One region of the Parasphingomonas zepuensis genome, then DNA from elsewhere that is predicted to be linked to it. Evidence: predicted binding sites of a transcription regulator. Region 1 holds the regulator's gene; each other region holds the start of a gene.

Region 1 (7,292 bases):
ATCAGCAACACCAGGATGCCGCCGATGGTGACTGCCGCGCGCATTACCGGCTCGTGACCGGCGTGTAGTCGCGCTGGGTCGGCCCGGTATAGAGCTGACGCGGGCGGCCGATCTTCTGGGCGGGATCGGAAATCATCTCGTTCCACTGCGCGACCCAGCCGACGGTGCGGGCCAGGGCGAACAGGGCCGTGAACATCGTCGTCGGGAAACCGATCGCCGAAAGGATCACGCCCGAATAGAAATCGACGTTCGGGAACAGCTTCTTCTCGATGAAGTATGGATCGTTGAGCGCCATTTCCTCGAGGTGGAGGGCGACGTCGAACACCGGATCGTTGACGCCGAGCGCTTCGAGCACTTCGCGAACGGTCTGCTGCATCACAGTCGCGCGCGGATCGTAGTTCTTGTAGACGCGGTGGCCGAAGCCCATCAGGCGGAACGGATCATTCTTGTCCTTGGCGCGCTCGATATAATGCGGGATGCGATCGACGGTGCCGATCTCCCGCAGCATGTTGAGCGCGGCTTCGTTGGCGCCGCCATGCGCCGGGCCCCACAGGCAGGCGATGCCCGCCGCAATGCAGGCGAACGGGTTCGCGCCCGACGAACCGGCCAGCCGGACGGTCGAGGTCGATGCGTTCTGCTCATGGTCGGCATGAAGGATGAAGATGCGGTCGAGCGCCTTTTCCACCACCGGGTTCACCACATAGGGCTCGGCGGGAACGCCGAACGTCATGCGCAGGAAATTGCCGGTGTAGGACAGGCTGTTGTCGGGATAGAGGAAGGGCTGGCCGACCGAATATTTATACGCCATCGCCGCGATCGTCGGCATCTTCGCGATCAACCGGTGGCTGGCGATCATGCGCTGGTGCGGATCGGTGATGTCGGTCGAATCGTGATAGAAGGCGGACAGGGCGCCGACCACGCCGCACATGATCGCCATCGGATGCGCATCGCGCCGGAAGCCGCGATAGAAGGTCGCGAGCTGCTCGTGCAGCATGGTGTGGCGATTGATCGTGTAGCTGAAGTGATCGAGTTCGTCCTTCGACGGCAGCTCGCCGTTGAGCAGCAGGTACGAGACCTCCATGAAGCTCGACTGTTCGGCGAGCTGGCCGATCGGATAGCCGCGATGGAGCAGCACGCCCTCATCGCCGTCGATATAGGTCAGCGCGGATTCGCAGCTTGCGGTCGAGGTGAAGCCGGGGTCGTAGGTGAACATGCCGGTATCGGCATAGAGCCTGCGGATATCGATGACGTCCGGGCCGGTACTGCCGGACATCACCGCATAGTCATGCGCTGTGCCTGCCACGTCCAGCTTGGCGGTCTTGCTCATCGATACGTCCTTTCTCGAACCTTACGCGGCCATACGGTCGGCGATGCGGCCCAGGCTTTCCTCGCGCCCGAGCAGCTCGAGCACATCGAAAATCCCGGGCGAGGTCTTGCGCCCGGTCAGCGCGGCCCGCAACGGCTGCGCCACCTGGCCAAGCTTCACGCCCGCATCGTCCGCAACCCGCCGGACCGCGTCTTCGAGTGCCTCTGCATCCCAGTTGCCAACCGCGTCAAGAGCGGCATGCAGACGCGCCAGGAGTGCGGGTGCCTCGCCGGAGACGAGCGATGCTGCATCGCCGTCCATTTCCAGTGGGCGAGTGCGAAAAAGAAAGGCCGTACCGGACGTAAGCTCGTTGAGATTGGCCGCCCGGGGCTTAAGCGATTCCATGCTGCGCTGAAGCAATTCCGCCTGCGATTCGCTGATTTCGAAACCGAGTCGCGGGATCACCAGCTCGGCCAGCCGGGCATTGTCCGCGCTGCGGATATAATGACCGTTAAGGTTCTCGAGCTTCTTCAAATCGAACCTGCTTGGTGATTTTCCGACATCGGCGAGATCGAACCACTCAGTCGCCTGATCGCGGCTGATGATCTCGTCATCGCCATGTCCCCAGCCGAGCCGGAGCAAATAATTGCTCAGCGCCTCGGGCAGGATGCCGAGTTCGTCGCGATAATATTCGACGCCGACCGCGCCGTGGCGCTTCGACATCTTCCCGCCGTCGCTGCCATGGATCATCGGGATATGGGCATAGATCGGCTCGGGCCAGCCCATGGCCCTGATGATCGGCAGCTGCCGGAAGGCGTTGTTGAGATGATCGTCGCCGCGAATGACGTGAGTCACGCCCATGTCGTGATCGTCGACCACGACCGCGAGCATATAGGTTGGCGTCCCGTCCGAGCGGAGCAGGACGAGATCGTCGATTTCCTCGTTCTGAACGGTGACCGAACCCTGGACCCGGTCCTCGATCGTCGTCGCGCCTTCCTTCGGGGCCTTCAGGCGGACGACGAACGGCGCGCCTTCCGGTGCTTCGGAAGCGTCGCGATCGCGCCAGCGACCGTCATAACGCATCGGCTTGCCGGCGGCCTTCTGGCTCTCGCGCAGGGCGGTCAGCTCGTCGGGCGTGGCATAGCAGCGATACGCATTGCCCTGCTCGATCATCTGATAGGCGACCTCGGCATGGCGCTTCGCGCGCTCGAACTGGAACACGGCATCGCCGTCCCAGTCGAGGCCGAGCCATCGCATCGAGCTGAGGATCGCGTCGATCGCCGGCTGAGTCGAGCGGGCGCGATCGGTGTCCTCGATGCGCAGCAGGAACTTGCCGCCGTGATGGCGCGCAAACAGCCAGTTGAACAACGCCGTGCGGGCGCCGCCAATATGCAGATAGCCGGTGGGCGACGGCGCGAAGCGGGTCACCACTGTGGATGTGTCGGGCGTGCCGGTATCGGCCGCCGCGGTATCAGACCTTGCGCCCAAACGCGCTTGCTCCCAGACTTGAAAATCGATGGCCAGTACAGCCGCCGAGGCCCCTAGCACGCGACCCCCGTGGCTTCAAATCGGGGCCCGTGCCCGGTTGCGCAAGGCGAAGGCCGCAATCGAGCTGTGGCTCGAGGCGGAACGCGACCAGCTTTTCCTGTGGGTGCCGGTGTCGTTCGGGGCGGGCATTGCCGCGTGGTTCGTCCTGCCCGATCCCGTCTGGTGGTGGACAATGCTGCTGGTCCTCGCCGGCGTGGCGCTGTTCGCCGTCGCGATCGGGCGGGGCGGACGGGCGGGGCGTGTGGTGGCGGTCGCTGCGCTGCTCGCCGCGGCGGGGCTGGCCTTGATCTGGTGGCGCGCCCATAGTTCGGACGGACAGGTGCTGGTGCGGCCGGTGATCGCGACCTTCGAGGCGCGGGTTGAGCGGGTCGAGCCATTGCCGTCCCGAGACCTCGTTAGGCTCAGGCTGACACCGGTCCGCGTGATGGCCGTTCCAGTGCGTCCCGGACGCAAGGACACTCGGCCGCTGCCGACTTTACCGCAGCACGTCCGAGTCAATCTGGCCGAGGCCGATGTGCCGGCCGGACTGTCGCGAGGTGCGACGATCCAACTGGGTGCGCGGCTGATGCCACCGCCTCAGCCGGCGGTGCCGGGAGCCTATGACTATGCCCGTGTAGCCTGGTTCGACGGTATCGGCGCTACTGGCCGCGGGTTCGGGCCGGTCAGCATCGTCAGTCCCGGTATTTCGAGCGGTGCCGGCCTGCGCGCACGGCTGTCGAAACACATCCAGTCCAGCGCGCCCGGCGGCGGTGGCGCGATCGCCGCGGCGCTGGCGACGGGCGATCAGGGCGGCATCTCCGAGGAGGATGCCGAGGCGATGCGGCGCTCGGGCCTGGCGCATCTGCTCTCCGTCAGCGGGCTGCACATCACTGCGGTCGTCGGTGCGGTGATGCTGCTGGTGCTGCGGCTGTTGGCGCTCAGCCCGTGGCTGGCGCTGCGCTTCCGTCTGCCGCTGATTGCCGCGGCAGCGGGCGCGGTGGCAGCAATCGGCTATACTTGGCTGACCGGGGCCGAGGTGCCGACGATCCGGTCGTGCGTCGCAGCGCTGCTGGTGCTGATCGCCATGGCGATGGGACGCGAGGCGATTACCCTGCGGCTGGTCGCGGCCGGTGCCTTCATCGTGCTGCTGCTGTTTCCCGAGGCACTGGCGGGGCCGAGCTTCCAGCTCTCCTTCGCGGCTGTCGCGGCGATCGTCGCGCTGCACGAGCATCCGCGCGTGAAAGCGTGGTTCGCGCCGCGCGAGCAGGCGTGGTGGCAGAAGCTTGGGCGGATCCTGCTGTCGTTGCTTCTCACCGGGGTGGTCGTCGAACTGTCGCTGATGCCGATCGCGCTGTTCCATTTCCACAAGGCCGGCATCTATGGTGCGGTCGCGAATATCGTGGCGATCCCGCTGACGACGTTTGTCGTCATGCCGCTCGAGGTGCTGGCGCTGATCTTCGACGTGGCCGGGATCGGTGCGCCTCTGTGGTGGCTGACAGCGCGGTCGCTCGATCTGCTGTTGTGGATCGCGCATGCCACCGCGAGCATTCCGGGGTCGGTCGCGGCGCTGCCGGCGATGCCGGGCGGGGCGTTCGGCCTGATGGCGGGCGGCGGGCTATGGATCGCGCTGTGGCGTACGCGCTGGCGGCGGCTTGGGATGGTGCCCTTCGTGCTCGGCGCGGGCTGGGCGCTGGCGACGCCGGCGCCCGATCTGCTCGTCACCGGCGATGGCCGCCACGTCGCCATTCGCACGTCGCGGGGCGAACTGGCGCTGCTGCGCGATCGCGTCGGGGATTACACCTCCGACATGCTGGCCGAGAATAGCGGCGTGGACGGCGAGCCGCTGTTCCTGGCCGACCAGCCCGAGGCACGCTGCAGCCGCGATCTTTGCCTGGTCGAGCATCGCAGCGGACAACGTGTCTGGCGGGTCCTCGCGACGCGAAGCGCTTATCTCGTGCCGGCCGGCGAATTGATCGCTGCGTGCCGCGCCGCCGACATCGTGGTGAGCGAACGCCGGCTGCCCGAAGCTTGCACACCGCGCTGGCTGAAGCTCGATCGCGCCATGCTGGCCAGGACCGGCGGCGTCGCGGTCACGTTCCGCACCGGCCATGTCGCCACCGTCCTGCAACCCGGCGACCGCCACCCATGGCGGGTGGCGGCCGCGCCGGTCAGTCGTAGCGGCGGAGAAGGCCGGCGAGCTTACCCTGCACGCGGACGTGATCGGGAGGGTAACGCTGCGGATCGTAAGCGCGGTTCGCCGGATCGAGCCGGATCATCGCCCCTTCGCGGCGGAAATATTTGAGCGTAGCTTCGCTTTCCTCGATCAGCGCCACGACGATCTCACCATCGCGCGCCACATCCGTGCGGCGGATCAGCGCGTAATCGCCATCCAGGATGCCGGCATCGACCATCGAGTCACCCGAAACCTCGAGCGCATAATGTTCGCCGCCGCCGAGCAGTGCCGCCGGCACCGCCAGCATCGACTGGCCCTCGAACGCTTCGATCGGCACGCCCGCCGCGATCCGGCCGTGCAGCGGGATCTCGATCACGTCGTTCGCCGGCTCGGGGATTTTCTTCAGATTTCCGGCTGGCACCGTGCCGGTGGTCGGCTTGCGGACGGTTTCAGGCCGTTCCGGCATGCGCAACACTTCGAGGGCGCGCGCCCGGTTGGGTAGGCGGCGGATGAACTGGCGTTCCTCCAGCGCGCTGATCAGGCGGTGCACGCCCGATTTGGACTTGAGGTCGAGCGCCTCCTTCATTTCCTCGAAGGACGGCGACACGCCGCTCGCCTCGAGGCGATCGTTGATGAAGCAGATCAGCTCATGCTGCTTGCGGGTAAGCATCCCAGGTCCTCCGTCGGAACAGACTGGGAACGTTTATGCAATGTTCCGGTGCGCTGTCAAGCGATCGGCACGATTTCGACCGGTTCTCCTGCCGTAACCGCCGCCGCGTGCGGCGGGCGGACGATCAGGCAGTCGGCGCGGGCGAGGGTCAGGAGCATCGAGCTGTCCTGCAGGTCGGCCGGGAAAACGCGCCCGTCGCGCGTGACGGCGCGCAGATAATCCTGGCGATGGTCGTTCGCCGCGAGATCCTGACCGAGGATCGCGGAGGCAGTGCGCGGGGAGGGATCGAGCGCGCCGGCCATGGTCGCGATCAGCGGGCGCAGGAACAGGAAGGCAGTGACGAAGGCCGATACCGGATTGCCCGGCAGGCCGAGTACGACGGTGCCGTTGAGCCGTCCGGCCATCATCGGCTTGCCCGGGCGGAGCGCGATGCGCCAGAAATCCATGCTGCCGCCGGCGGCCTCGAGCGCAGGACGGACGAGATCGTGATCGCCGACCGAGGCGCCCCCCGTCGTCACCAGGATATCGGCATCAACCTGCGCAAAGGCAGCGGTCGTCGCGTCGAGCCGATCGGGCAGGATGCCCAGATCGATCACCTCGACCGGCAGGTCCGCCAGCATCGCGGCAAGCATCGCGCCATTGGATTCGGGCAGGACCGCATCCGTCATGGCGCTGCCGGGGGCGACCAGTTCGTCGCCAGTCGCCACGATTGCGACACGGACCAGGCGGTTGACGGGCAGGGCGCCGTGGCCGCCGGTGGCCGCCACCGCGATGCGCGCCGCGGTCAGGCGCTCGCCCCGGCCCACCAGGAAGTCGCCGCGCGAGAAATCGAGGCCCTTGCGCCGGACGTTGCGTCCCCGGTGCCCCGGTCCTTCGCCCGCCAGCGCGACCTGATCATCCTGGCGCGCAGCTTCCTCCTGGACGAGCACTGTGTCGGCCCCATCGGGCATGGCGGCGCCAGTGAAGATGCGGACCGTCTCGCCGGTGCCGACCGGGCCGGCAAAGGGCCGCCCCGCCGCGCTTTCGCCGATCAGCTCGAACGGCCCCGGCAAGTCGGCGAAGCGGATCGCATAGCCGTCCATCGCGGAGAGATCGTTTGCCGGCTGTGTGCGCAGCGCCATCACATCGGCCGCCGCCCAGCGGCCGGCGGCGGCGCGGATCGGGACGGTCTCGGCCGCGACCGGGCTTGCCAGGGCGAACAGGCGGGCCTGGGCGTCGGTCACCGATGTGAGCGGGGAATTGGTTGGTTTCACCTGCTCTCCCTATCCGCCGTACAGGGGCGAAGTCGAGACGGTGCCTGCATCGCCATCAAAGGGGCGGCATCAGTTAGCGCTACCATCTTCCCATGCGGCCCGGACTGTCTTAGCATCGCCCGAACCAGCAGATCCGCCGCGATCCAGACGGCGGAATGCTTTGCGTAGCCCATGGTTACGGTCACGGGGGATGATGCATGGAAGACGCACCGGCGCCTGACGCCTATAATCGGACTGCCCTGTTCTGGATCTGCGTGCTGGCGCTGTTCACCGCGGCAGTCGCCTTTTCGATGCGGACGGCCGCATCGGACGCGATCCGGCAGGCCGTGTTCGATCCGATCGATCCGGCCAATTCCGGCAAGC
Region 2 (7,292 bases), on a different contig from region 1:
CGGCCGGGCCAGCCCGATGCGCAGCCGCTGCGGCACACCGTCGATCCGGTCGGCGACCAGCTCGATCGCACGCGCCCCCATGCCGGCCTGCGCGAGCACGGTGACGAGTCGCGGCATCAGCAGCGCCAGCCAGTGCTGGATCGCCTCAGCCGTGGCGATCGGTTCGGCGAAGCGCTGGATGACGGCGAGAGGCTCGGGCGGAACGACCGGGTGGAGCGGCTCGCCGATCCGCCCGCCCGCCTGGTCGAGCCGGAGTACCAGCAGCTTGCCGAACCGACGCGCGAGCGGGGCGCGGGGCATGGCGCAAAGCTGTCCGATCGTCTCGACGCCAAGCCGCTTGAGCAGCTCGATCGCGCCGAGCTCGGCCCGCAACGCGGCGATCGGCAGGGGCGCGATGGCGGCATCCTGCGCCCCGGGCGGGCAGATCGTTATGCCATTTCGTGGCTGGTGACCGAAGCGCGCCAGCGCCCATGCCGCGCCCGTGGTATCCGCTATGGCGATCCGCGCCCGCACGCCCAGGCGCGCGAGCAGCCGCACGATCCGCCGCGCCATCCGCTCTTCGCCGCCGAACAGATGCGCGGTGCCGGTCAGCTCGATGAACAGCCCATCCTCGCCCGACAGCGCGACGATCGGCGACCAGCGCCGCGCGGCCGTGAGGGCAAGGCGTTCGAGATCTGCCAGGTCGCCCGCTGGATCGGCGGGGCGGATGTCGAGATCCGGCACCTGCGCCCGGGCCTGAGTCACCGCCATGCCGGCGCGGATGCCGAGCAGGTGCGCGGCATGGCTGGTCGCGGCGACGAGGTTTTTGCTCCCGTCCCGGATCGAGGTGATCAGTGGTGGCAGCTCGGCTGGAGGGCTGAGCAATGCAGGTCGCACGCCCGCAGCTCGGGCTGGGGGGCTGGAGTCATCCGGGCGCATGGCGCGAAACGGATGATCCGCGGCTTCGCTGCGTCTTCCGAGCTCCCGCATCGGCGGGCGCTGATGCGCCGGAAGCCTGGCGATCTCGGCTTCTATCTCGGCCTTGGCCCAGCGCGCGCCAGGGCGCCATCCGCCACCGCGCGGCACGGAGCATTGCAGGCGCTGCTCCTCCTGCGCGATCCGCCCCAATGGATCGAGCGAGGCCTTTGCGGTTTCAGGCGGCGCGGCGGTGCGTTCCGCCTGCCGCAACCGATCGATCGGCCAGTCGGGCAGGTAGAGCGAGGCGACCCGTTTCATCGCATGCCTCCATCATCCAGCTATGAGATTCGCCACCGCGCTGGCGGACCAGATCGATCCGCCAACGCGGGCAGCCGACGCCCTCGACCGGGAGCGGAGACGAAGGCGCGGCCGCGATCCGCCAGCGCGTGATCGCGGCTGACGGTACGGCAAGGGGATTGCCGCCCTCGCGCGCATGGCGCTTGAGCAGCAGGGCGATCGTCTTGCCGCCTTCGGCCGCCAGTTGCAGCCGGCGGGTATTGGGCATCGAGGCGCGCCGTACCTCGCCGATCACGGCGCCCAGGCCGCGGTGGCGCAGCCCTTCCTCCATCAGCGCGAGCAGCTCGGCATCGTCGCTTGCCTCGGCATAGAGGATGCGCTCGGGCGCGAGCCCCGACTGATAGAGGCCGGGCGCGAACAGGTCGCGCCGGCGCACCACCCACAGCACCGGGCCCCAGGCGCGGGCGGCTATGCCGGCCATGAACAGGGTGGCGGCGGCATCGTCGCCCATGCCCGGGCTGGCGGCGGCGATCTCGTGCAGCGCGCCCAGAGCGAGGCCGCCCGTCGCCAGCCGCGAATCGATCGGACCGATGCCGAACGGCAGCACGGGCCGACGGCGCAGCCCGTCCCCCTCGATCGCGCGCAGGGTTTCGCGTAAAGCGGATAAGGCGGCGGCAGAGGACAAACACACGACTCGCAAATGAGTATGTTCTTATTTTGTTCCTATCCCTGGCAGAGTCAATCAGCGATTGAATCGTCGCCGACGGACAGGCGTGGCAAATGCGCGCTCCTCCGCCCACAAATGCCCGCGCGACCTGCATTTTTGCACGTGACGCGGCACGGGCCAGCATAAGAGGCGTTTCTCGTGAAAACGACTGCCTCAGCCTTGAGTGACGCATCGCCGCCATCACCGGCCAGACCCTCGCCAAGTGCTTTGAAATTTTATAACAAGGATGCGAACGGCGAATCCGTGCGTTCGACAGAAGCGAACGCAACGACCTCGCACTGAATTGGAGAGACCATGGCAAGCGACATTCCGCGCGCCAATTTGCAACCCTTGTCGCTTTATGTGCCGGAGCCCAAGTTCCGCCCCGGCGATACGGTCGATTTCACCGAGGTGCCGATTCCCGCGGCCGGGGCGACCCGCCGCCCCGACACCGCCGATCGGGCGGATAGCTTCACTGATCTTGCCTATGAGCTGGTCCGGGTGCTCGACGATGAGGGCAATGCCGTCGGCCCTTGGAATCCCCGGCTCTCGCCCGATACGCTGCGGGCGATGCTGCGCAGCATGGCGCTGGTCCGCGCGTTCGACGAGCGCATGTTCCGCGCGCAGCGCCAGGGCAAGACGAGCTTCTACATGAAGTGCCTCGGCGAGGAGGCCGTCGCGGTTTCGGCGGTGTTCGCGCTCGATTATGAGGACATGTGTTTCCCCTCCTACCGCCAGCAGGGGCTGCTCATCGCGCGGGGCTGGAGCCTCGTCGACATGATGAACCAGATCTATTCGAACAAGGGCGATCGGCTGCAGGGCAAGCAGCTGCCGATCATGTATTCGGTCAAGGAAGCCGGTTTCTTCTCGATCTCGGGCAATCTCGCGACGCAATATCCGCAGGCAGTGGGCTGGGCGATGGCCTCGGCGGCGAAGGGCGATACCCGCATCGCCGCGACCTGGTGCGGCGAAGGCTCGACCGCGGAGGGCGATTTCCATTCGGCCTGCACCTTCGCCAGCGTGTACCGCGCGCCGGTGATCTTCAACGTGGTCAACAATCAATGGGCGATCTCGAGCTTTTCGGGCTTTGCCGGCGCGGAATCGACCACCTTCGCGGCGCGCGCGATCGGCTATGGCATTGCCGGCCTGCGCATCGACGGCAATGACGCGCTCGCCGTCTATGCCGCGACAGCCTGGGCGGCCGAGCGCGCCCGCACCAACCAGGGCCCGACCCTGATCGAGCATTTCACCTACCGCGCCGAAGGCCATTCGACCTCGGATGATCCCGGCCAGTATCGCTCGGCCGGCGAGCCGACCGCCTGGCCGCTCGGCGATCCGATCAAGAGGCTGAAGGATCATCTGATCCATATCGGCGAGTGGGACGAGGATCGCCACGCAGCGCAGGATCTGGCGCTCGCCGAAGAAGTGAAGCGCGCGCAGAAGGAAGCCGAGCAGAACGGCATCCTCGGCCACGGCCTCCATCAGCCGCTGGACACGCTGTTCGACGGCGTGTTCGAGGAGATGCCCTGGCACCTGAGGGAACAACAGGCACAGATGATGGCTGAAGAAACCGCCTCCGGCCGCCCCTGGGCGCGCAAGTCATGAGCGACATGATCGATCCCAGCGACGTCATCGCCCCCGAAGGCGGGCCGGACGGCACTGCCCGCATGAACATGATCCAGGCGATCAATTCGGCCATGGACGTAATGATGGGGCGCGATCCCGACGTGATCGTGATGGGCGAGGATGTCGGCTATTTCGGCGGCGTGTTCCGCGCGACGGCTGGGCTGCAGGCGAAATACGGCAAGACCCGCGTGTTCGATACGCCGATCACTGAATGCGGCATCATCGGCGTTGCGGTCGGCATGGGCGCGTACGGCCTGCGCCCGGTGCCGGAGATCCAGTTCGCCGATTACATCTATCCAGCGCTCGACCAGCTCGTCTCGGAGGCGGCGCGGTTGCGCTACCGCTCCGCCGGCGAGTTCACCTCGCCGATCACGGTGCGCTCGCCGTTCGGCGGCGGCATCTTCGGCGGCCAGACGCACAGCCAGAGCCCCGAGGGCATCTTCACTCATGTGTCGGGCGTGAAGACGGTGATCCCGTCGACGCCTTATGATGCCAAGGGCCTGCTGATCGCAGCGATCGAGGATAATGATCCGACGATCTTCTTCGAGCCCAAGCGCATCTATAACGGCCCGTTCGATGGCCATTGGGACAAGCCGACCAAGAACTGGTCGCAGCATCCCGCGGGCGATGTGCCGACCGGCTATTACAAGATCGAACTGGGCAAGGCGAAAGTGGTGCGCGCAGGCGAGGCGCTGACCGTGCTCGCCTACGGCACCATGGTGCATGTCTGTCTGGCGGTGATCGAGGAAGCCGGCGTCGATGCCGAGGTGATCGATCTGCGCACGCTGGTGCCCCTCGATATCGAAGCGATCGAGGCCTCAGTGAAGAAGACCGGGCGCTGCATGATCGTGCACGAGGCGACGCGCACCAGCGGCTTCGGCGCCGAGCTCTCCGCGCTCGTGCAGGAACGCTGCTTCTATCATCTCGAAGCGCCGATCGAGCGCGTGACCGGCTTCGACACCCCGTATCCGCACAGCCTCGAATGGGCCTATTTCCCGGGCCCGGTGCGGATCGGCGAAGCGCTGAAGAAAGTGATGAAGGACTGATTTCGATGGCTCTGCCCATTCCCGTTCGTGTCGAGCGAAGTCGAGACACCTGCGCGGCCCCCTGTTTCTCGACTTCGCTCGAAACGAACGGATTAGACTAATGGCACGCTTCACGTTCAAGCTTCCCGATATCGGCGAAGGCATTTCCGAGGCGGAGATCGTCGCGTGGCACGTCGCGGTCGGCGACCGGGTCGAGGAGGATCAGGGCATCGCCGACATGATGACCGACAAGGCGACGGTCGAGATGGAATCGCCGGTTGCCGGTACCGTGGTCGAACTGGCGGGCGAGGTCGGCGATCAGGTGTCGATCGGCGCGGCGCTGGTGGTGATCGAGACGGATGCGGTTGAAGAGGCGTCAGAAGAAACCAGGGCCGAGGAAGTCGAGGAACAGTTCGAGGCAGAGAATCCGGGAACGGAAGCGACCCTTTCTCCCGCTCCCCTTGTGGGAGAGGAGCGTCGGGTGAACTGCGCCCCGCGCAGTTCAGGTCATGCCGGGGGCATGACCGACCCGACGCTGGGCCCATCGCAAAGCGATGGGAAGGGTGAGGGGGACACGCGGAATGACGCTCTCGAACGTCACTCCCCCTCATCCGGCCCTTCGGGCCACCTTCTCCTCCAAGGGGAGAAGGAAAGGGGCGCCCAGGTCCTCGCCTCTCCAGCGGTCCGCGCCCGCGCGGCGGATCTCGGCATCGATCTCGCCTCTGTGAAATCGGACAGCGACCGCATCCGCCACGCCGATCTCGATGCGTTCCTCCGCTACGGCAGCGCCCAGGGCTATCACGCCCCGCACGTGTCGCGCGCGCGCCCCGACGAGGCAGTGAAGGTGATCGGCATGCGCCGCCGCATCGCCGAGAACATGGCGGCCTCGAAGCGGACCATCCCGCACTTCACCTATGTCGATGAGATCGACGTCACCGCGCTCGAGGAGATGCGCGCCGACCTCAACGACAATCGCGGCGGCCGCCCGAAGCTCACCCTGCTGCCGCTGCTGATCGTCGCGATCTGCCGCACCATCCCCGATTTCCCGATGATCAACGCGCGCTATGACGACGAAGCCGGCGTGGTGACGCGCCACGGCGCGGTGCATCTCGGCATGGCGACTCAGACGCCGGCGGGCCTGATGGTCCCGGTGATTCGCAATGCGCAGGACCTCAATGTCTGGCAGCTCGCCACCGAGATCGGCCGCCTCGCCGAGGCAGCGCGCACCGGCAAGGCGAAGAGCGAGGAACTGAGCGGCTCGACCCTAACCGTCACCTCGCTCGGGCCGCTCGGCGGCATCGCGACCACGCCGGTCATCAATCGCCCGGAGGTCGCGATCATTGGCCCGAACAAGATCGTCGAACGCCCGGTCTTCCGCGGCGACGACATCGTGCGCGCCAAGCTGATGAACCTGTCGATCAGCTGCGATCACCGCGTCGTCGATGGCTGGGATGCGGCAAGCTATGTCCAGGCGCTCAGGAAATATCTCGAGACGCCCGTCCTGCTCTTCGCGGATTGACCGCGGGCGCAGGGAGAGACCTCGCTTTTTTGGTTGCTCGCGGATATGGGGACGGCGACCAGCAGCGGGGGTGGGCAAGGTGAAGCGGATGAACGTCTCGATCGGCCGTAATCGGCATATCCGGATGTTCGGGAATCCAGCGGCGCCGATGCTGCCGTCCGCCGCCTGATGGCGAACCGCCTGATCCCGGGATCGATCGAGGCCCAGCAGCGCACGCTTACCATGGGCGTGGTGTTGACCCTGCCGGTGGCGATCGGCCTGTGGTTCTTCATTGATCGCTCGATGCCGCCGGTTCCGGGCATGGCGACTCAGACGGCGCGCGCGCTGTTCGCGCTGCATTGCATCGGCATCGCGACTTTGCTCGCGCTGCTGCCGGGGATTGAGGCAGTCGCGCATGAGCGGCTGGTGAGCCGGGCGATCGATCCGCTGGCGGGCGCCGAGTCGACGCGGATGAGAGTCAACCAGCGCTATGTGCAGAATACGATCGAACAGCTCTGGCTGTTCGCGCCGGGTCTGCTGATGCTCGCCGTCCAGGCGCGCGACGGTGCCTCGATGCGCGCGGTGGTGGCCTGCACCATCGTCTGGATCCTGGCGCGCTGGGCCTTCTGGATCGGCTATCATATCGGCCCGCGCTTCCGCTCGGCCGGGCTGGTCGGCATGGTGCAGAGCATGATGGTGCTGCTCTATTGCGTCGGGCGGTTCGGCTATCTGTGGCTCGGGGGATGGGGCGCAGCGGCGTTGATCGCGCCTTTTGCCGCCGCGGAATTCTACATCGTCTTCATGCTCCGCTGGGAAAGCTGGCGGGCGCAGGAACAGGCCTGACGCACGGCTGGCGCTCCTGGCTGAGCGCATTTTCGGCTCGCTGGAGTGGCGGGGGAAGAGTGCCGGGCGACATCATGATGCGCTCTGGTATTGCATGACTCGGCGGGCCTGTTCGTTGAGCTCGGTCCAGCGGGCGCGCATCGCCTCATATGCCTTCAGGTCGGCATTGTCGGTGAACCGCAAGACCTTGTCTCCTGCAAGCTTCAGGACCCGTCCGTTGAAGACGATGGTGCGTTCCTGCACCTTCCAGTGACGCCGGGCCAGGATGGTGCAGATCTCGCTGGCAAGACCAAGCCGCTTTGCGACGATGGCGCTGCCCGCCGCCTGATCGGACGCGGCGGCTGCGAACCGCTGGTCGAAATCCTGGATGAACCCGCGCTTGAATGTCGGCTGCACGGCG
Region 3 (7,292 bases), on a different contig from region 1:
GGGAGCCGCGCTCTCGCCGAACAAGGGTGGCACGGCGACAAGGCGGGGCTCGCCGCGAAACTGGCCTGAGCGTCGGCGAAGAAGGTCGGGACCTCAACCGAACGGTGTATCGATCGAAAGCGGCGGCGTGCTGAACCATTTCGGTCCGCGCTCGGTCATGTGGAAACAATCCTCCAGACGCACGCCGAACTTGCCCGGCAGATACAGCCCAGGCTCGTTCGAGAAACACATCCCCGGCGCCAGCGGCGTGGTTTCGCCATGTACAAGATTGACTGGCTCGTGCCCGTCCAGCCCGATGCCGTGGCCGGTGCGGTGCGACAGGCCCGGCAGCTGGTACCGCGGGCCATAGCCAAGGCTCTCATAATGCCGCCGCACGGCATCATCCACGCTTCCCGCCGGCACCCCGAGCTTGGCCGCGGCAAAGGCGGTCGCCTGGCCATCGCGCACATGCTCCCACACCCTGCGCTGCTCGGCGCTCGCGGTGCCGAACACGAAGGTGCGCGACACGTCGGACTGATAGCCCTGCACTGTGCATCCGCAATCCATCAGCACGATCTGCCCGTCCGCCACGATCTGTGGCGCGCGGCTGCCATGGGGATAGGCGGCCGCCTCGCCGATCAGAATCAACGCGAATTCCGGCTCGCCGCCCAGTTTTTCGGTCGCTGCGTTCATCAGCGCAGAGATATCGGCCGGCTTCATGCCCTTCTCGATCCGCGGATGGGTCCAGCGATAGGCAGCGATGGTAACGTCCGTCGCTGCCTGCATCAGCGCGATCTCGGGCGCCGTCTTGATCATCCGGCACCCGCGCACCACCGGATTGGCCGATACAAGCTTCACCCCCGGCAAGGCGCGAGCTAGCCCGTTCACCGCAAAATAGCGGACCGTCTCCTCGATTCCGATCGGCCGGCCGGCCAGCTTGCGATCCCGCAGGAACCCGGCGACCAGCGCCAGCGGATCCTCGTCCTCCTGCCACACCCGCACTTCCGCTGGCACGCCGAGCGTCTGGCGCACGGACGGTTCCTCGAAGAATGGCGTGACAATGCACGGATCGCCCTCGACCGGCAGCACCGCCGCTGTCAGCCGCTCGCTGCGGCCCCAGCGCACGCCGGTGAAATAGGTCAGCGACGATCCCGGCTCGATCAGCACCGCGCCGATGCCATTGGCCTTCATCAGCGCCTGCGCCCGGGCGGTTCGCACGCGGCGCTCGTCCGGGCCGATCGGTATGATGCCGGTGGTCAGATCGCTCAGCGCGGAGAGATCGGGCTCGGCCGCGCGCAGTATGGACGGCAGCGCGAGCAACGAAAGACCCGTTACAGCCCCGCCGAGCAACCCACGTTTCGTCACCAGCATGCCACGCCCTTTTCGAATGTTGCGCGGCGAGATAAGGCGCTTGACCGCGCCGCCGCAATCCCCTTCCCTGCCGCGCAAATCTCCAGGGACATCCACATGGCCAAGCGCCTCACGCTTTACATCCTGATCGGCCTGGTGCTCGGCCTGGCCGTCGGCTGGGGGCTGCATCTCGCGATCGACGACGGCACCCCGGCCTCGGCTGCGCAGCTGGAGGGCATCGCCGGCTATTTCTCGATCATCACCACTCTGTTCCTGCGCCTGATCAAGATGATCATCGCGCCCCTGGTCTTCTCGACCCTGGTCGTCGGCATCGCGCATATGGGCGATACCGGTGCGCTCGGCCGGGTCGGGCTGCGCTCGCTGGCCTGGTTCATCTGCGCCAGCCTGTTGTCGCTCACGCTCGGCATGATCCTCGTCAACCTGCTGCAGCCGGGCGTCGGGCTCGGTCTGGCGATCCCGCCCGCGACGGCGGACGCGGGCATCGTGAAGACGGCGTTCAACCTCAAGGATTTCGTCACCCACGTCGTGCCGTCCTCGATGATCGAGGCGATGTCGACCAACGAGATCATCCAGATCGTCGTCTTCTCGGTGTTCGTCGGCGTGGCGATCACAGCGGTTGGCGAGAAGGCCGCGCCGCTGGTCCGCGCGCTCGAGGGGCTGGTCGCGGTAATGCTGCAGATCACCAACTACGTCATGCGTTTCGCGCCGCTCGCTGTGTTCGCGGCGGTCGCCAGCACGCTGGCCGAGCGCGGCCCGGGCGTGCTCGCCGATCTCGGCTATTTTATCCTGACCTTCTATATCGGGCTGGTGCTGCTCTGGCTGCTGCTGATCGGGATCGGCTTCCTGTTCATCGGCAAGCGTACCGCGCTGCTCGTCCGCTATATCCGCGATCCGCTGATCCTCGCCTTCTCGACCGCGTCGTCCGAGGCCGCCTATCCCCGCACGCTGGAGGCGCTCGACCGGTTCGGCGTGCCGCCCAAGATCGGCAGTTTCGTGCTACCGCTCGGCTATTCGTTCAACCTCGACGGCTCGATGATGTACATGACGTTTGCGTCCCTGTTCATCGCCCAGGCCTATGGCATCCACCTGTCGTTCGGTGAGCAGGTCACCATGCTGCTGGTGCTGATGGTCACGTCGAAGGGCATTGCCGGGGTGCCGCGCGCCAGCCTGGTGGTGATCGCGGCGACCCTGGCATTGTTCAAGATTCCGGAGGCCGGCCTGTTACTGATCCTGGCAGTCGATCATTTCCTCGACATGGGGCGCTCAGCCACCAATGTCGTCGGCAACGCGATCGCGGCAAGCGTGGTCGCGAAATGGGAAGGCGATCTCGATCCCGTCGAGCCGCCCGATGTCGAGCCGCCGCACGCGCCGAGCCATGGGCTCAGCCCTCACGCATAGGCGTATGGCCCGCCCTTTGCCAACGCTGCCTGATAGGCAGGGCGGGCATGAATCTTGGCGAGCCATGCAATGGTGTGCGGCCGTGAGACGTTGAGCCCGGCACGGCCACGCGCTGCCTCGAGCGGGAAGCTCATCATGATGTCGGCAGCGGTCATTTCTTCGCCGGCGAACCAGGGGCGTCCGGCCAGCTCGGCCTCGACATAGTCGAGATGCACGTCGATCATCGGCTGGACGCGCTTCGCGGCCTTGCCGCCGAGCAGCGGGATGCGATTGACGACGAGCAGCACGAGCAGGGGCGGCATCAGCGACCCTTCGGCATAATGAAGGAATTGCCGGTAGCGCAGCACTGAATCGCGGTGCGCCAGCGGGCCGAGCCGGCCGTCGGCCTTCTCGACCAGATAGTCGATGATCGCGCCAGTCTCTGCGACGACCGTGGCGTCCTCCGTGTCCTCGATCACCGGCGACTTGCCGAGCGGGTGGACCTTTTTCAGCTCGGGCGGTGCGAGCATCGTCTCCTTGTTCCGCTCATAGCGCTTGACGACATAAGGCAGGCCGAGTTCCTCGAGCATCCACAGGATACGCTGCGACCGCGAATTCTCGAGATGGTGGACGATGATCGTCATCGAAGGAAATCCTCTCAGGCCATATTATGGGCGGAGCATAGCCATGCCGCCGCCGGGAAATCCACCGTATCGCCGGAACGACGCTGTTCGAGCACTGCGGTGACGCGCTCGACCATCGCTGTCCGTTCTCCGGGCGACGCCACCCGGAGAGCCCGCGCCGCCGGCCCGATCCGCTGGAGGAAGCCCAACGCGTCGGCCACCGGATCGCTCCCCTCCCCGACCCGATACGCGAAGTCGACTGGCGTGAAGTCGATTCCCGACCAACCGGCTTCGGTCAGCAGGCTGCGCACCAGCACCGGATCGGCGAAGGCGAAGGGCCCCGGCTCATAGCCGGACGGAACCGCCGGCAGCGCGCCATCGGCGGCGAGCACCGGCTCGGTCGCGAACGAATTGAGCGCCATCGCGCGGAAGCAGGAAAAGACCAGGCGCCCGCCCGGCGCTGCCGCGCGCCGCAGCGCGGCAAAGGCAATGACCGGATCGGGGAAGAACATCACGCCGTGGCGCGAGATCAGCAGGTCGACCGGCGCGGCCGCCGCGACCTGTTTTTCCGCCGCTCCCGCCACGAAGGACAGGTTCGGCAGCCCCTGCCCGCGTTCCGTGGCGATCCCGATCAGCGCCGGCGAAATGTCGATGCCGCGCACCTGCCGCTCGGGCAACGCCGCGGCGATCGCCAGGCTGGTGGTACCGGCCCCGCAGCCGATATCGACGATCGGCCCCGCCCCAGTCCCGGCATCGGTCGCGGCGGCGAGGATCGCCGCGTCGAGCGGGCCGGCGAGCCCGGCAAGGCTCCGGTCGGTGCGGCGCCATTCGTCGGCCCAGACATCGCCGATCGGGCCGGTCCAGTCGAATGCGGTGGTCATCTGCTGTCTCCGGCGCGAGAAGAAGGACTCATCCCTAGGCGTCGCTGTGACGTGAGACCAGAACCGGAACGAGACGCTCCCCGCAATATGAAAGGCCCGCCGTCGCGGGCGGGCCTTTCCGGGTTTTGCGACGGGGAACGCCGCGCGAAATGGGAGATCGAAAGAGGTCGTCTCAGAGCTCGTCGGTGTCGTCCTCGGGCTCCGGGCCGGCCATCATCTCTTCGGCGACCTTGTCGGTGCGGGCCCGGATCGCCTTTTCCAGGCGATCGGACATTTCCGGATTTTCCTTTAGGAACGTCTTCGAATTCTCGCGGCCCTGGCCGATGCGGACGCTGTCGTAGCTGAACCACGCGCCCGATTTCTCGACCAGCCCGGCCTTCACGCCGAGATCGAGGATCTCGCCGATCTTGGAGATGCCCTGGCCGTACATGATGTCGAACTCGACCTGCTTGAACGGCGGGGCGACCTTGTTCTTGACGACCTTCACCCGGGTGGTGTTGCCGATGATCTCCTCGCGGTCCTTGATCTGGCCGGTGCGGCGGATGTCGAGGCGGACCGAGGCGTAGAATTTCAGTGCATTGCCGCCCGTCGTCGTCTCCGGGTTGCCGTACATCACGCCGATCTTCATGCGCAGCTGGTTGATGAAGATCACCATGCAGCGCGAACGGCTGATCGATCCGGTCAGCTTACGCAGCGACTGCGACATCAGTCGTGCCTGCAGGCCGACATGGCTGTCGCCCATCTCGCCCTCGATTTCGGCGCGCGGCACCAGGGCCGCGACCGAATCGACCACCAGCACGTCGATCGCGTTGGAGCGGACGAGCGTATCGACGATCTCGAGCGCCTGCTCGCCGGTATCGGGCTGCGAGACGATCAGCTCGTCGATATTGACGCCCAGCTTCTTGGCATAGACCGGGTCGAGCGCATGCTCGGCGTCGACGAAGGCGGCGGTGCCGCCGCCGCGCTGCGCCTCGGCGATGACGTGGAGCGCGAGCGTCGTCTTGCCCGAGCTTTCCGGCCCGTAGATCTCGATTACGCGGCCGCGCGGCAGTCCGCCGACGCCGAGCGCGATGTCGAGCCCGAGCGAGCCGGTGGAGATGGATTCGACCTGCATGGTCTCCTTCGAGCCGAGCCGCATCGCGCTGCCCTTGCCGAAGGCGCGATCGATCTGCGCCAGGGCCGCCTCGAGCGCCTTGGCGCGCTCGCCGGATGCCTTTTCAGTCGCCTTGTCTGTGGATGCTGCCATTTTGCTGTCGATGACCTTCAAAGATACCGCCATTGGGAGCCTCCGTCGCTAGACCGTTCACGCCGTGCATTCAATGCGTGTTGGGAGCTTCGTATATGGTTTGTTCTCATAGAACAAGAGTGGAACAGAAATTTTTTTGACAGTCCTGCTCCAGATTGGGGTGCTGGCGAAAATGCCGCTTCCGTGACAGAAGCGCTGCGGAACTGCTGGAGGACTCGACCCATGGATTATTGGACGCAGGTCGAGCCATATTGGGACAGGATCAGCATCTATGACGGGCCCGCCCAATTCCTGGCCCAGTTCGCGCTGGTGCCGGAATCCATCGGTCATCTCTACGCATCGCATTTCGCCCAGAGCGAGATCTGCAACGGGGGCATGCACCAGCTCTTCTGGAATGATACCGGCGTGCTCGTTCCCGAAGCCATAGTGGGATTTCGCGCGCTGAAGCTCGATGTCCTTGCCGACGTGCTTGGCCAGGCGGCAAGCGCGTTCGGGCCCCTCTACCCGCGGGAATACCGGAAAAGGCGGGAGATGCTTGATACATGGACCTCCAATGTGTTCGAGAGCCTGGACGATATCTTCTTCGCCCATATGGATTCGATGGCGGAATCGAGCGGTTATGAGCGCGCGGCCGATGCCTATGCCGCTCGCCACGATACCCAGTAACCCGCCAAACTTCCCTTGCCGCGCCGCCCGCCCCGCGCAATGAAGCGGCATGACCAAGGACTTCATCGCCGGCCTGCCCAAGGCCGAACTCCACCTCCATATCGAGGGCAGCCTCGAGCCCGAGCTGATGTTCGCGCTCGCGAAGCGCAACGATGTGATCATCCCCTATGCCAGCGTCGAGGAAGTCCGCGCGGCCTATAATTTCTCGCGGCTGCAGGATTTCCTCGACATCTATTATGCCGGCGCCGCGGTGCTGCAGACCGAGCAGGATTTCCGCGATCTCGCCACGGCCTATTTCGATCGCGCGGCGGCCGACGGCGTCGTCCATGCCGAGATCTTCTTCGATCCGCAGACTCACACCGATCGCGGCATCGCCATCGGCACGGTAATCGAGGGCCTGCTCGCTGGCATGGCTGACGCAGAGGCGAAGCACGGCCTCACCGCCAAGCTCATTCTGTGCTTCCTGCGCCATCTCGACGAGGATGCCGCCTTCGCCACGCTCAGGGCGGCCGAACCGTGGCTCGACCGGATCGCCGGCGTAGGCCTCGATTCGTCGGAGCTCGGCCATCCGCCAGAAAAGTTCGCCCGTGTGTTCGCCGAAGCGCGGGCGCGGGGCCTGCGCCTCGTCGCCCATGCCGGCGAGGAAGGGCCGCCCGATTATGTCTATCAGGCGCTCGACATCCTGGGCGTCGACCGGCTCGATCACGGCAACCGCAGCCTGGAGGACCCGATCCTCACCGCGCGGCTGGCCCGCACCGGCATGACGCTGACCGTCTGCCCGCTATCCAACACCAAATTATGCGTGGTCGACGACATGGCCAATCACCCGATCGACCGGATGCTCAAGGTGGGCTTGCGCGCCACGATCAATTCCGACGACCCGGCCTATTTCGGCGGATATATCGCCGACAATTACCGCGCTGCCGCGGCCGGCCGCTCGCTCGACCGCGACGATCTGGCGCTGCTCGCGCGCAACAGCTTCCTCGGCTCCTTCCTGCCGGACGATGTGGTGGCGGCGCATCTCGCCCGGCTCGACGCCTATGTGGAGGCCAGCCGATGACCGTGTTCACCGATATCCCGCACGACGCGTTCGTCGCCGCGGTCCATGCACTCGCGCAGCAACTGGCGGACGATGTCTGGAAGCCCGAT
Region 4 (7,292 bases), on a different contig from region 1:
GAATTCGCCGCCCTGGCTGAGCAACAGGCCAAGCGCCAGCGCGCCGCGCCAGGTCATCTTGAACAGCAAGCCGAGGCCCATGATGATCACCAGCTTTGTCGCGATCAGCGCCAGCGCCATGCCGACGACGAAGAAGGGCCGATCCGCGATCGCATGGAGATCGAGCATCATGCCCACCGCGAGGAAGAACAGCCCGAGCAGAATCGAGCGGAACGGCTCGACATCGGCCTCCAGCTCGTGCCGATAGGGGCTGTCCGCCAGCATCACGCCGGCGACGAAGGCACCGAGCGCGGTCGACAGATGCAGTGCCTCCATCAGCGCCGCCGCGGCGATCACCGTGAACAGCCCCGCGAACACGAACATCTCGCGCTCGCCCATATTGCCGATGATGCGGAACAGCGGCCGCAACCCGTAGCGCCCGGCCAGGATCAGCCCGGCGACCGCCAGCACGGTATAAAGGAACAGCTGCCAGCCGGGCGGGCCAGCGGCATCGGCCGGGTTGCGGGACATCACCGCGATGATCGTGATCAGCGGGACGATCGACAGATCCTGGAACAGCAGGATCGAAAAGGCGCGCTCTCCGAACGGGGTCCGCATGCGGCCGGCCGATTGCAGCATCGGCAGCACCTGCGCGGTCGAGGAAAGCGCGAGCGGCAGGCCGAGGGCAAGCGCGGCAGCGAGCGAGGATTGCGTGACGAGCCAGACCACCATCGAAACCGCGATGCCGCACAGCACGACCTGCATCAGGCCGAGCGCGAAAATCTCGTTCTTCAGGCGCCACAGGCGCGCGGGGTTGAGCTCGAGCCCGACGATGAACAGCAGCAGGGTGATGCCGAGCTCGGCCACGGTGATCATGGCCTCGGCCCCGCCGACCAGCCCGAGCGCCTGAGGCCCGACGAGCGCGCCCGCAACCAGATAGCCCAGCGTCGCACCGAGCCCGAAGCGGCGGAAGATCAGGACGAAGACGAGCCCGAAGCCGAGCAGCATCACCGCATCGGTGAGCACCGACTCGCTCACGCGACCTGCCTCGCACGGGCGGTTTCGGCCGCTTCGGCCGCGGCCTCGAAGGCAAGACGGATCGACGCATGGCGCGCGCTGTGCGGCAGCGCCGGGGCGAACAGCGCGAAGCCCGGCCAGTCGGGCAACGGCCCCTCCCCCGCCAGCCACGCGGTCAGCGCGTCCCGCGCGGCGGCGAGCTCCTCGGGGGATTTGCCGATCACGCTGGCGCCGAGCAGCGACGAGGATGCCTGGCCGAGCGCACAGGCCCGCACCAGCAGGCCCACCTCGCTCACCCGCCCGGCCGCATCGACATTCACGTCGACCGTCACGCGGCTGCCGCATACGGGCGAGCGCTTCTCCGCGCTGCCCATCGGATCGGGCAGGCGATCGTGATGCGGGATGGTCGCGGCGAGGCGCAATATCTCGGTATTGTAGAGCGGCACGTTCACTTGCTTTCCCCGCTGGAATTGGTGGTCGCGGGCGCGGTGGCGACGATGGATGCGTTGCCGAAGACCGGCTGCCCCTTGCGCCGGCGATCGACGAAATCGGCGATGCTGGCGCTGGTGGTGTTGAGCAGGGGGTATGTCCGCGCCGAGGTGAGCCAGAGCGGCCGATGCGCCGGGCCGCCGCTCACTGTATCCGTCATCAAGGCGACGAGAAGAAAGCCGAGGCTGGCGAGGATCAGGCCCTTCAGCGCCCCGAACCCGAAGCCAAGCGCGCGATCGACCGGCCCGACGATCGAATCGCGGGTGCGCGACCCGAGCGCCTTGGCCACCGCGCGCCCGGCGAAATAGGTGACGCCGGCGATGATCGCAAAGGCCAGCACGGCCGCACCGGTGACGGTGCCGACCGAGCCCGCCAGCAATTTCGCCAGCGGCATGTGGAACAGCTTGAGCGCGAACACGATCGCGACCCAGGCGAACAGCGACAATATCTCGGTCACGAAGCCGCGCATCAGCCCGAGGATCGCCGCGCCGCCGACCGCGATCAGGACGAGAATATCGAGTGTGGTTAATCCCATCGCGGTACGTCCTGATCCCCCGTGTCCGTCCCGAGATGGGGAGTGGCCAGCGCCGTCGCTATCCCCGCCCGAGCATATGGTCAACGAACTGGCCGAGCGTGCGGAAACCGGAGAGCTTCAAGGCGGTCTTCTCGCTGGTTACCGCGGCGGGCACCAGCGCACGTTCGAAGCCGAGCTTGCCCGATTCCTTGAGCCTCAGCGCGCCGTGCGCGACCGGACGAATCTCGCCCGACAGCGCGATCTCGCCGAACGCGACCGCGTCCGACGGCACCGGCCGCTCGCTGAGCGCCGAGACGAGCGCCGCGGCGACCGCGAGGTCCGCCGCCGGATCCTGCACGCGGTAGCCGCCGGCGATGTTGAGATACACCTCGGAGGACGAGAAGCTGAGCCCGCAGCGCGCCTCGAGCACGGCCAGCACCATCGCCAGCCGGCCGGAATCCCAGCCGACCACCGCGCGCCGCGGCGTCGCGCCGCTGGCCAGCCGCACGACCAGCGCCTGGATCTCGACCAATACCGGCCGGGTGCCCTCCAGCGCGGGGAAGACGGTCGTGCCGGTCACGCCCTCGTCGCGCTGGGTGAGGAACAGCGCGCTCGGGTTGGCGATTTCCGCAAGGCCTTCGGCGACCATCGCGAACACGCCGATCTCGTCCGTGCCGCCGAAGCGGTTCTTGATCGCGCGGAGGATGCGATATTGGTGGCTGCGCTCGCCCTCGAAGCTCAGCACGGTATCGACCATATGTTCGAGCACGCGCGGGCCGGCGATGCTGCCGTCCTTGGTGACATGGCCGACCAGCACCACCGCGGTGCCGCGTTCCTTGGCGAAACGGATCAGTTCCTGCGCGGAGGCGCGCACCTGGCTGACCGTGCCGGGCGCGCCTTCGATCAGGTCCGAATGCATGGTCTGGATCGAATCGATCACAAGCAGCGCCGGGGCCGGACCCTGGCGCATCGTCGTCAGGATATCGCGCGTGGAGGTGGCGGCGGCAAGCTGCACCGGCGCATGGCCGAGGCCAAGCCGCCGCGCGCGCAGGCGGACCTGATCGGCGGCCTCCTCGCCGGAGACATAGGCGACCGAGAGGCCAGCCAGCGCCATCTTCGCCGCTGCCTGGAGCAGCAGAGTCGATTTGCCGATGCCGGGATCGCCGCCGATCAGGGTCGCCGACCCCTCGACGAAACCGCCGCCCAGAGCGCGATCGAGCTCGGCAATGCCGCTCTGCATGCGTTCGGGCAGCGCGATTTCGGCATCGAGCCCGACCATCGTCATCGCCCGGCCGCCGGATTGCAGGTTATGCTTGGCCTGGAAGGGCGTCACCGTGCCGCCGACTTCCTCGACCAGCGTGTTCCACTCGGCGCAATCGGCGCACTGCCCCGCCCAGCGGTTCGCGACCGATCCGCAGGCCTGGCAGACATAGCGCTTCTGGGGTTTTGCCATGCCGAAGCCTTAGCGAGAAAAGAACGGGAGGGGAACAAACTTTCATCAGCACATCATGCCGGACTTGTTGGCGCTTGTCCCATTCGACCAGGAACCCTCGTGTCCCCGCGAAGGCGGGGACCCAGTCTGTGCTCCCGCCTTCGCGGGAGCACAATTAGGCTCCGACGCGAAAAGTTACACCGGCTTTGCGGGGATGGTCAGGCCGCGCTGCACAGCCGGCCGCGCCAGACCGCGTTCCAGCCAGGCGGCGACATTCTTGAAATCGTCGAACCCGACGATCTCGCGCGCCTCGTAAAAGCCGATCAGGTTGCGCACCCAGCCGAGCATCGAGATGTCGGCAATGGTATAGTCGTCACCGAGGAACCAGGTCCGGCCTGCCAGCGCGGCATCCATGACGCCGAGCAGGCGCTTCGATTCGTCGACGTACCGGCCAAGCGGGCGCTTGTCCTCCCAGTCCTTGCCGGCGAATTTGTTGAAGAAGCCAAGCTGGCCGAACATCGGCCCGACGCCGCCCATCTGGAACATCACCCATTGAGTCGCCTCCCAGCGCCCATTTGGGTTGGCGGGGATGAACTTGCCCGTCTTGCCGGCCAGATAGAGCAGGATCGCGCCGCTCTCGAACAGACCGATCGGCTTTCCGCCGGGCCCGGCTGGATCGATCATCGCGGGGATCTTGCCGTTTGGGTTGAGGGATAAGAATTCGGGGGACTTCTGGTCGTTGGCGGCGAAATCGACGAGATGCGGCTCATAGGGCAGCCCGGTTTCCTCGAGCATGATCGACACCTTCACACCGTTGGGCGTCGGCAGCGAATAGAGCTGGATGCGGTCGGGATGCGCGGCCGGCCAGCGCTGCGTGATCGGGAAATCGGACAGATCGGTCATGGAGGTCTCCTTCGCGCGCAAGATAGGAGCGCGGTTGCGCGCTTGCATCCATGCCGGCGCGATATAGCCAGAATGGACGGTTATGGGTATGGCGTAGCGAGACGGCGGACCGTGACCGGAGTGCGGCATGACGGTGATAGCCCATGGCGACAGGAAATATCGCACGGGGGAGCGGCTGAAGGATCCAGCCGAATGGTCGTCGCTGCGCGTCGAGCTCTGGCGGCACAGCCCCGGTGTCCAGTCCGACCTGATCCTCGACAGCACCGAGGTCGTGCTGCTCCTGGACGGTCGGTCCGGTATCCGCCGCACCGGCGACGGCGAACGGCAGGAAACGGTCTCGCGGCCCGGCATGATCTGGATCTGCCCTGCAGGGGTGCATGAACGCGATGTCGAGATGACGGCGTCGATCGAGTGCGTGCACCTGTTCCTGCCCCCAACCCTGATCGAGCAGAGTGCGCTGGCGGATTACGATCTTGATCCGGCCAAAACTCAGCTCGCCTATGCCGGCGGTTTCTCCGATCCGATGATCGCGCAGATCAGTTCGGCCTTTCGCGGGCTGCTCGATCGCGGGGCGCAACCGACCGACCGGCTGTTCGTCGATGGCATGCAGGCAGCGCTCGCCGCGCATCTGCTGGGCAGCTATTCGGCCGATCGCTGGAAGGCGCCGGCGCGTGCGCCCTCGATTGACGCGAGGCGGCTGAAGCGCGTGCTGGATTATATCGAGGCGCGGCTGGCGGAAGAGATTTCGCTCGAAGACCTCGCCGCGGTTGCCTGTCTCAGCCCCTTCCATTTCGCCCGGCAGTTCCGCGACACGATCGGGCAGACGCCCCACCGTTATGTCACGAGCCGCCGGGTCGAGGCGGCCAAGGCGAAGCTGGCGCTCAACCATTCTTTGCTGGTCGAGATCGCGCTCGATACCGGTTTCGGGTCACAGGCCAATTTCACCCGCGTGTTCGGCAAGGTCACCGGCCTGACGCCCGGCCAGTTCCGGGGCAGCGAGCCCCGCTAGCGCAGATCCCGCCTGCGCGGGATCGCACACAGCAAGATCTGCACATCGCTCCGCAAGATGTGAAAATACCGCCGCCGGGCGGCCGCCTAGACCTGTGTCATCGGAACGGGATCGCTGATCCCAGGCCGACCCCTCAAAGGCAGGAGACATGGGATGATGACCAGTGACCAGGCCCGCAAGATCATCGCCGCCGGCGAGGCACGGGCCGCGGAGATCGGTGTTCCGGTCAACATCGCGGTGCTGGATGCGGGCACACACCTGAAGGCGTTCGTCCGGATGGACGGCGCGGTGCTGGGATCGATCGACGTAGCGATGGGCAAGGCGCGGACCGCCGCGCTCTTCCAGACCACCAGCGAAGCCGTCTGGGATTACTGCAAGCCGGGCGCACCCGCGCCCAGTCTCCAGCTCAGCAATGGCGGCCTCATGACCTTTGCCGGCGGCATCCCCCTGACGGGCGCCGACGGCACGATGATCGGCGCAGTCGGCGTGTCCGGCGGTGCCGTCTCCCAGGACCGGGAGATCGCCGAAGCCGCCGCCGCGGCAATCGGCAACTGACCAACCACGTCTAACCCGATTTCAACCAACCCAAATTCGAAAGGACTTCATCATGACCAAGACCATCCTCATCACTGGCGCCGGCTCGGGCTTCGGCAAGGGCGCAGCCATCGGCATGGCCCGGAACGGCCACGACATCATCGCCACCTGCGAGGTCTCGCCGATGGTGAGTGCGTTGCGCGCCGAAGTCGAAGCACTCGGCCTGAGCGACAAGATCCGCGTCGAGCGCCTCGACCTCTATGACCCTTATGACATCAAACAGGCGCAGCGCTGGGATTTCGACATCCTGTGGAACAATGCCGGCCGCGGCGAGCCCGGTCCGGTCTGGGAAATCCCGGTCGATATCGTCCGCCGCAATTACGAAAACAACGTGTTCCTGCCGCTTGAGCTGACCCAGGCGGTCGTCCAGCGCTGGATTCGCGAAGGCAGGAGCGAGGGTAAGAAGGTCGTCTTCACCTCCTCCATGGGCGGCCTGTTCACCCCGGCCAACTGGGGCACCTATGTCTCGACCAAGCATGCCATCGAAGCGCTGGCCGAGGCGATGCAGCAGGAGCTCGCAGGCTATGGGATCAAGGTCCAGACGATCAATCCGGGCGCCTATTTCACCGGCTATAACGAGACGATGGCGGACAACCCCTTCCGCTGGCTCGACGACAGCAAGAACTTCACCAAGCGCGCCGACCTGCGCAAGGGCTTCGACGATTTCTTCGCGACGCCCGAAGGCAAAATGGACGCTCAGGAACAGATCGACGCGATGATCGAGATCGTGCCCGCCGACACCGGTAAGTTCCGCAACGTCTCCCCCAAGGCGATCGAGAACATGCTGAAAGCGCATCAGCTCGCCGCCTGGGAAAACCGGATCTGAGCCGACCTCGCGGCGCGGCAGACTTCCCCTTCTGCCGCGCCGGCCCGTCCCCGGGGTCTCACCGACCCTGGGGACCTCTTTTACCGAAAAGGATGGAGCCATGAATATCCGGACGATCACACCCTGGCTGGGCGCTCCGCTGCTGGGGATTTTCTCGATGCTGGCGGCGAGCATCGCCACCCCCGCCAACGCCGAAACGCCGCCCGCGCCCGAGCGCAACCGGGAGACGATCCAGCGCGCATTCGACGCCTGGGCCGCCGGCAACGGCAGCCCGTTCGACCTGCTCGCCGAGGATGCGCGCTGGACGATCACGGGCAATTCGGTGGCCGCGAAGACCTATCCGAACCGCGAGGCTTTCCTGCGCGAGGTCATCCGGCCATTCAACGCGCGGATGCAGCAGGGCCTGAAGCCGCGCATCCGGTCGCTTCATGCCGATGGCGATACGGTGATCGTGTTCTTCGACGCCCGTGGCACGGCGCGCGACGGCAAGCCCTATCTCAACACCTATGCCTGGTTCCTCGACATGCGC

Evidence for each region. The regulator LexA, encoded in region 1, represses DNA repair genes until DNA is damaged. The targets are predictions, from matches to a motif close to GTTCCNCNCTTGTTCT.
Region 2: a site for LexA is predicted at 1,903-1,918, ahead of U1769_RS02970 (ImuA family protein). Genes of this name have one in related genera too.
Region 3: a site for LexA is predicted at 5,588-5,603, ahead of recA (recombinase RecA). Genes of this name have one in related genera too.
Region 4: a site for LexA is predicted at 3,473-3,488, ahead of radA (DNA repair protein RadA). Genes of this name have one in related genera too.

Annotation. Positions count from the first base shown of each region.
Region 1 covers NZ_JAXOJO010000003.1:80,950-88,241, reverse strand. Annotated here, with positions in the region: gene U1769_RS11730 (hypothetical protein) at 1-44, opposite strand, end outside; gene U1769_RS11725 (citrate synthase) at 44-1,327, opposite strand; gene gltX (glutamate--tRNA ligase) at 1,349-2,794, opposite strand; partial or broken gene U1769_RS11715 (ComEC/Rec2 family competence protein) at 2,823-5,030, shown strand; gene lexA (transcriptional repressor LexA) at 5,002-5,676, opposite strand; gene U1769_RS11705 (molybdopterin molybdotransferase MoeA) at 5,733-6,929, opposite strand; gene U1769_RS11700 (MFS transporter) at 7,127-7,292, shown strand, end outside.
Region 2 covers NZ_JAXOJO010000001.1:609,664-616,955, reverse strand. Annotated here, with positions in the region: gene U1769_RS02975 (Y-family DNA polymerase) at 1-1,215, opposite strand, end outside; gene U1769_RS02970 (ImuA family protein) at 1,133-1,879, opposite strand; gene U1769_RS02965 (3-methyl-2-oxobutanoate dehydrogenase (2-methylpropanoyl-transferring) subunit alpha) at 2,216-3,505, shown strand; gene U1769_RS02960 (alpha-ketoacid dehydrogenase subunit beta) at 3,568-4,572, shown strand; gene U1769_RS02955 (dihydrolipoamide acetyltransferase family protein) at 4,673-6,070, shown strand; gene U1769_RS02950 (MAPEG family protein) at 6,239-6,892, shown strand; gene U1769_RS02945 (hypothetical protein) at 6,965-7,292, opposite strand, start outside.
Region 3 covers NZ_JAXOJO010000004.1:469,042-476,333, reverse strand. Annotated here, with positions in the region: gene U1769_RS17390 (tetratricopeptide repeat protein) at 1-69, shown strand, start outside; gene U1769_RS17385 (M24 family metallopeptidase) at 94-1,350, opposite strand; gene U1769_RS17380 (dicarboxylate/amino acid:cation symporter) at 1,447-2,748, shown strand; gene U1769_RS17375 (glutathione S-transferase family protein) at 2,739-3,371, opposite strand; gene U1769_RS17370 (class I SAM-dependent methyltransferase) at 3,386-4,231, opposite strand; gene recA (recombinase RecA) at 4,404-5,477, opposite strand; gene U1769_RS17360 (DMP19 family protein) at 5,700-6,143, shown strand; gene U1769_RS17355 (adenosine deaminase) at 6,193-7,203, shown strand; gene U1769_RS17350 (phosphoribosyltransferase) at 7,200-7,292, shown strand, end outside.
Region 4 covers NZ_JAXOJO010000004.1:164,246-171,537, reverse strand. Annotated here, with positions in the region: gene U1769_RS15955 (cation:proton antiporter domain-containing protein) at 1-987, opposite strand, end outside; gene U1769_RS15950 (iron-sulfur cluster assembly scaffold protein) at 1,014-1,448, opposite strand; gene U1769_RS15945 (CvpA family protein) at 1,445-2,020, opposite strand; gene radA (DNA repair protein RadA) at 2,079-3,452, opposite strand; gene U1769_RS15935 (glutathione S-transferase family protein) at 3,627-4,334, opposite strand; gene U1769_RS15930 (helix-turn-helix domain-containing protein) at 4,462-5,343, shown strand; gene U1769_RS15925 (GlcG/HbpS family heme-binding protein) at 5,500-5,898, shown strand; gene U1769_RS15920 (SDR family oxidoreductase) at 5,951-6,763, shown strand; gene U1769_RS15915 (nuclear transport factor 2 family protein) at 6,864-7,292, shown strand, end outside.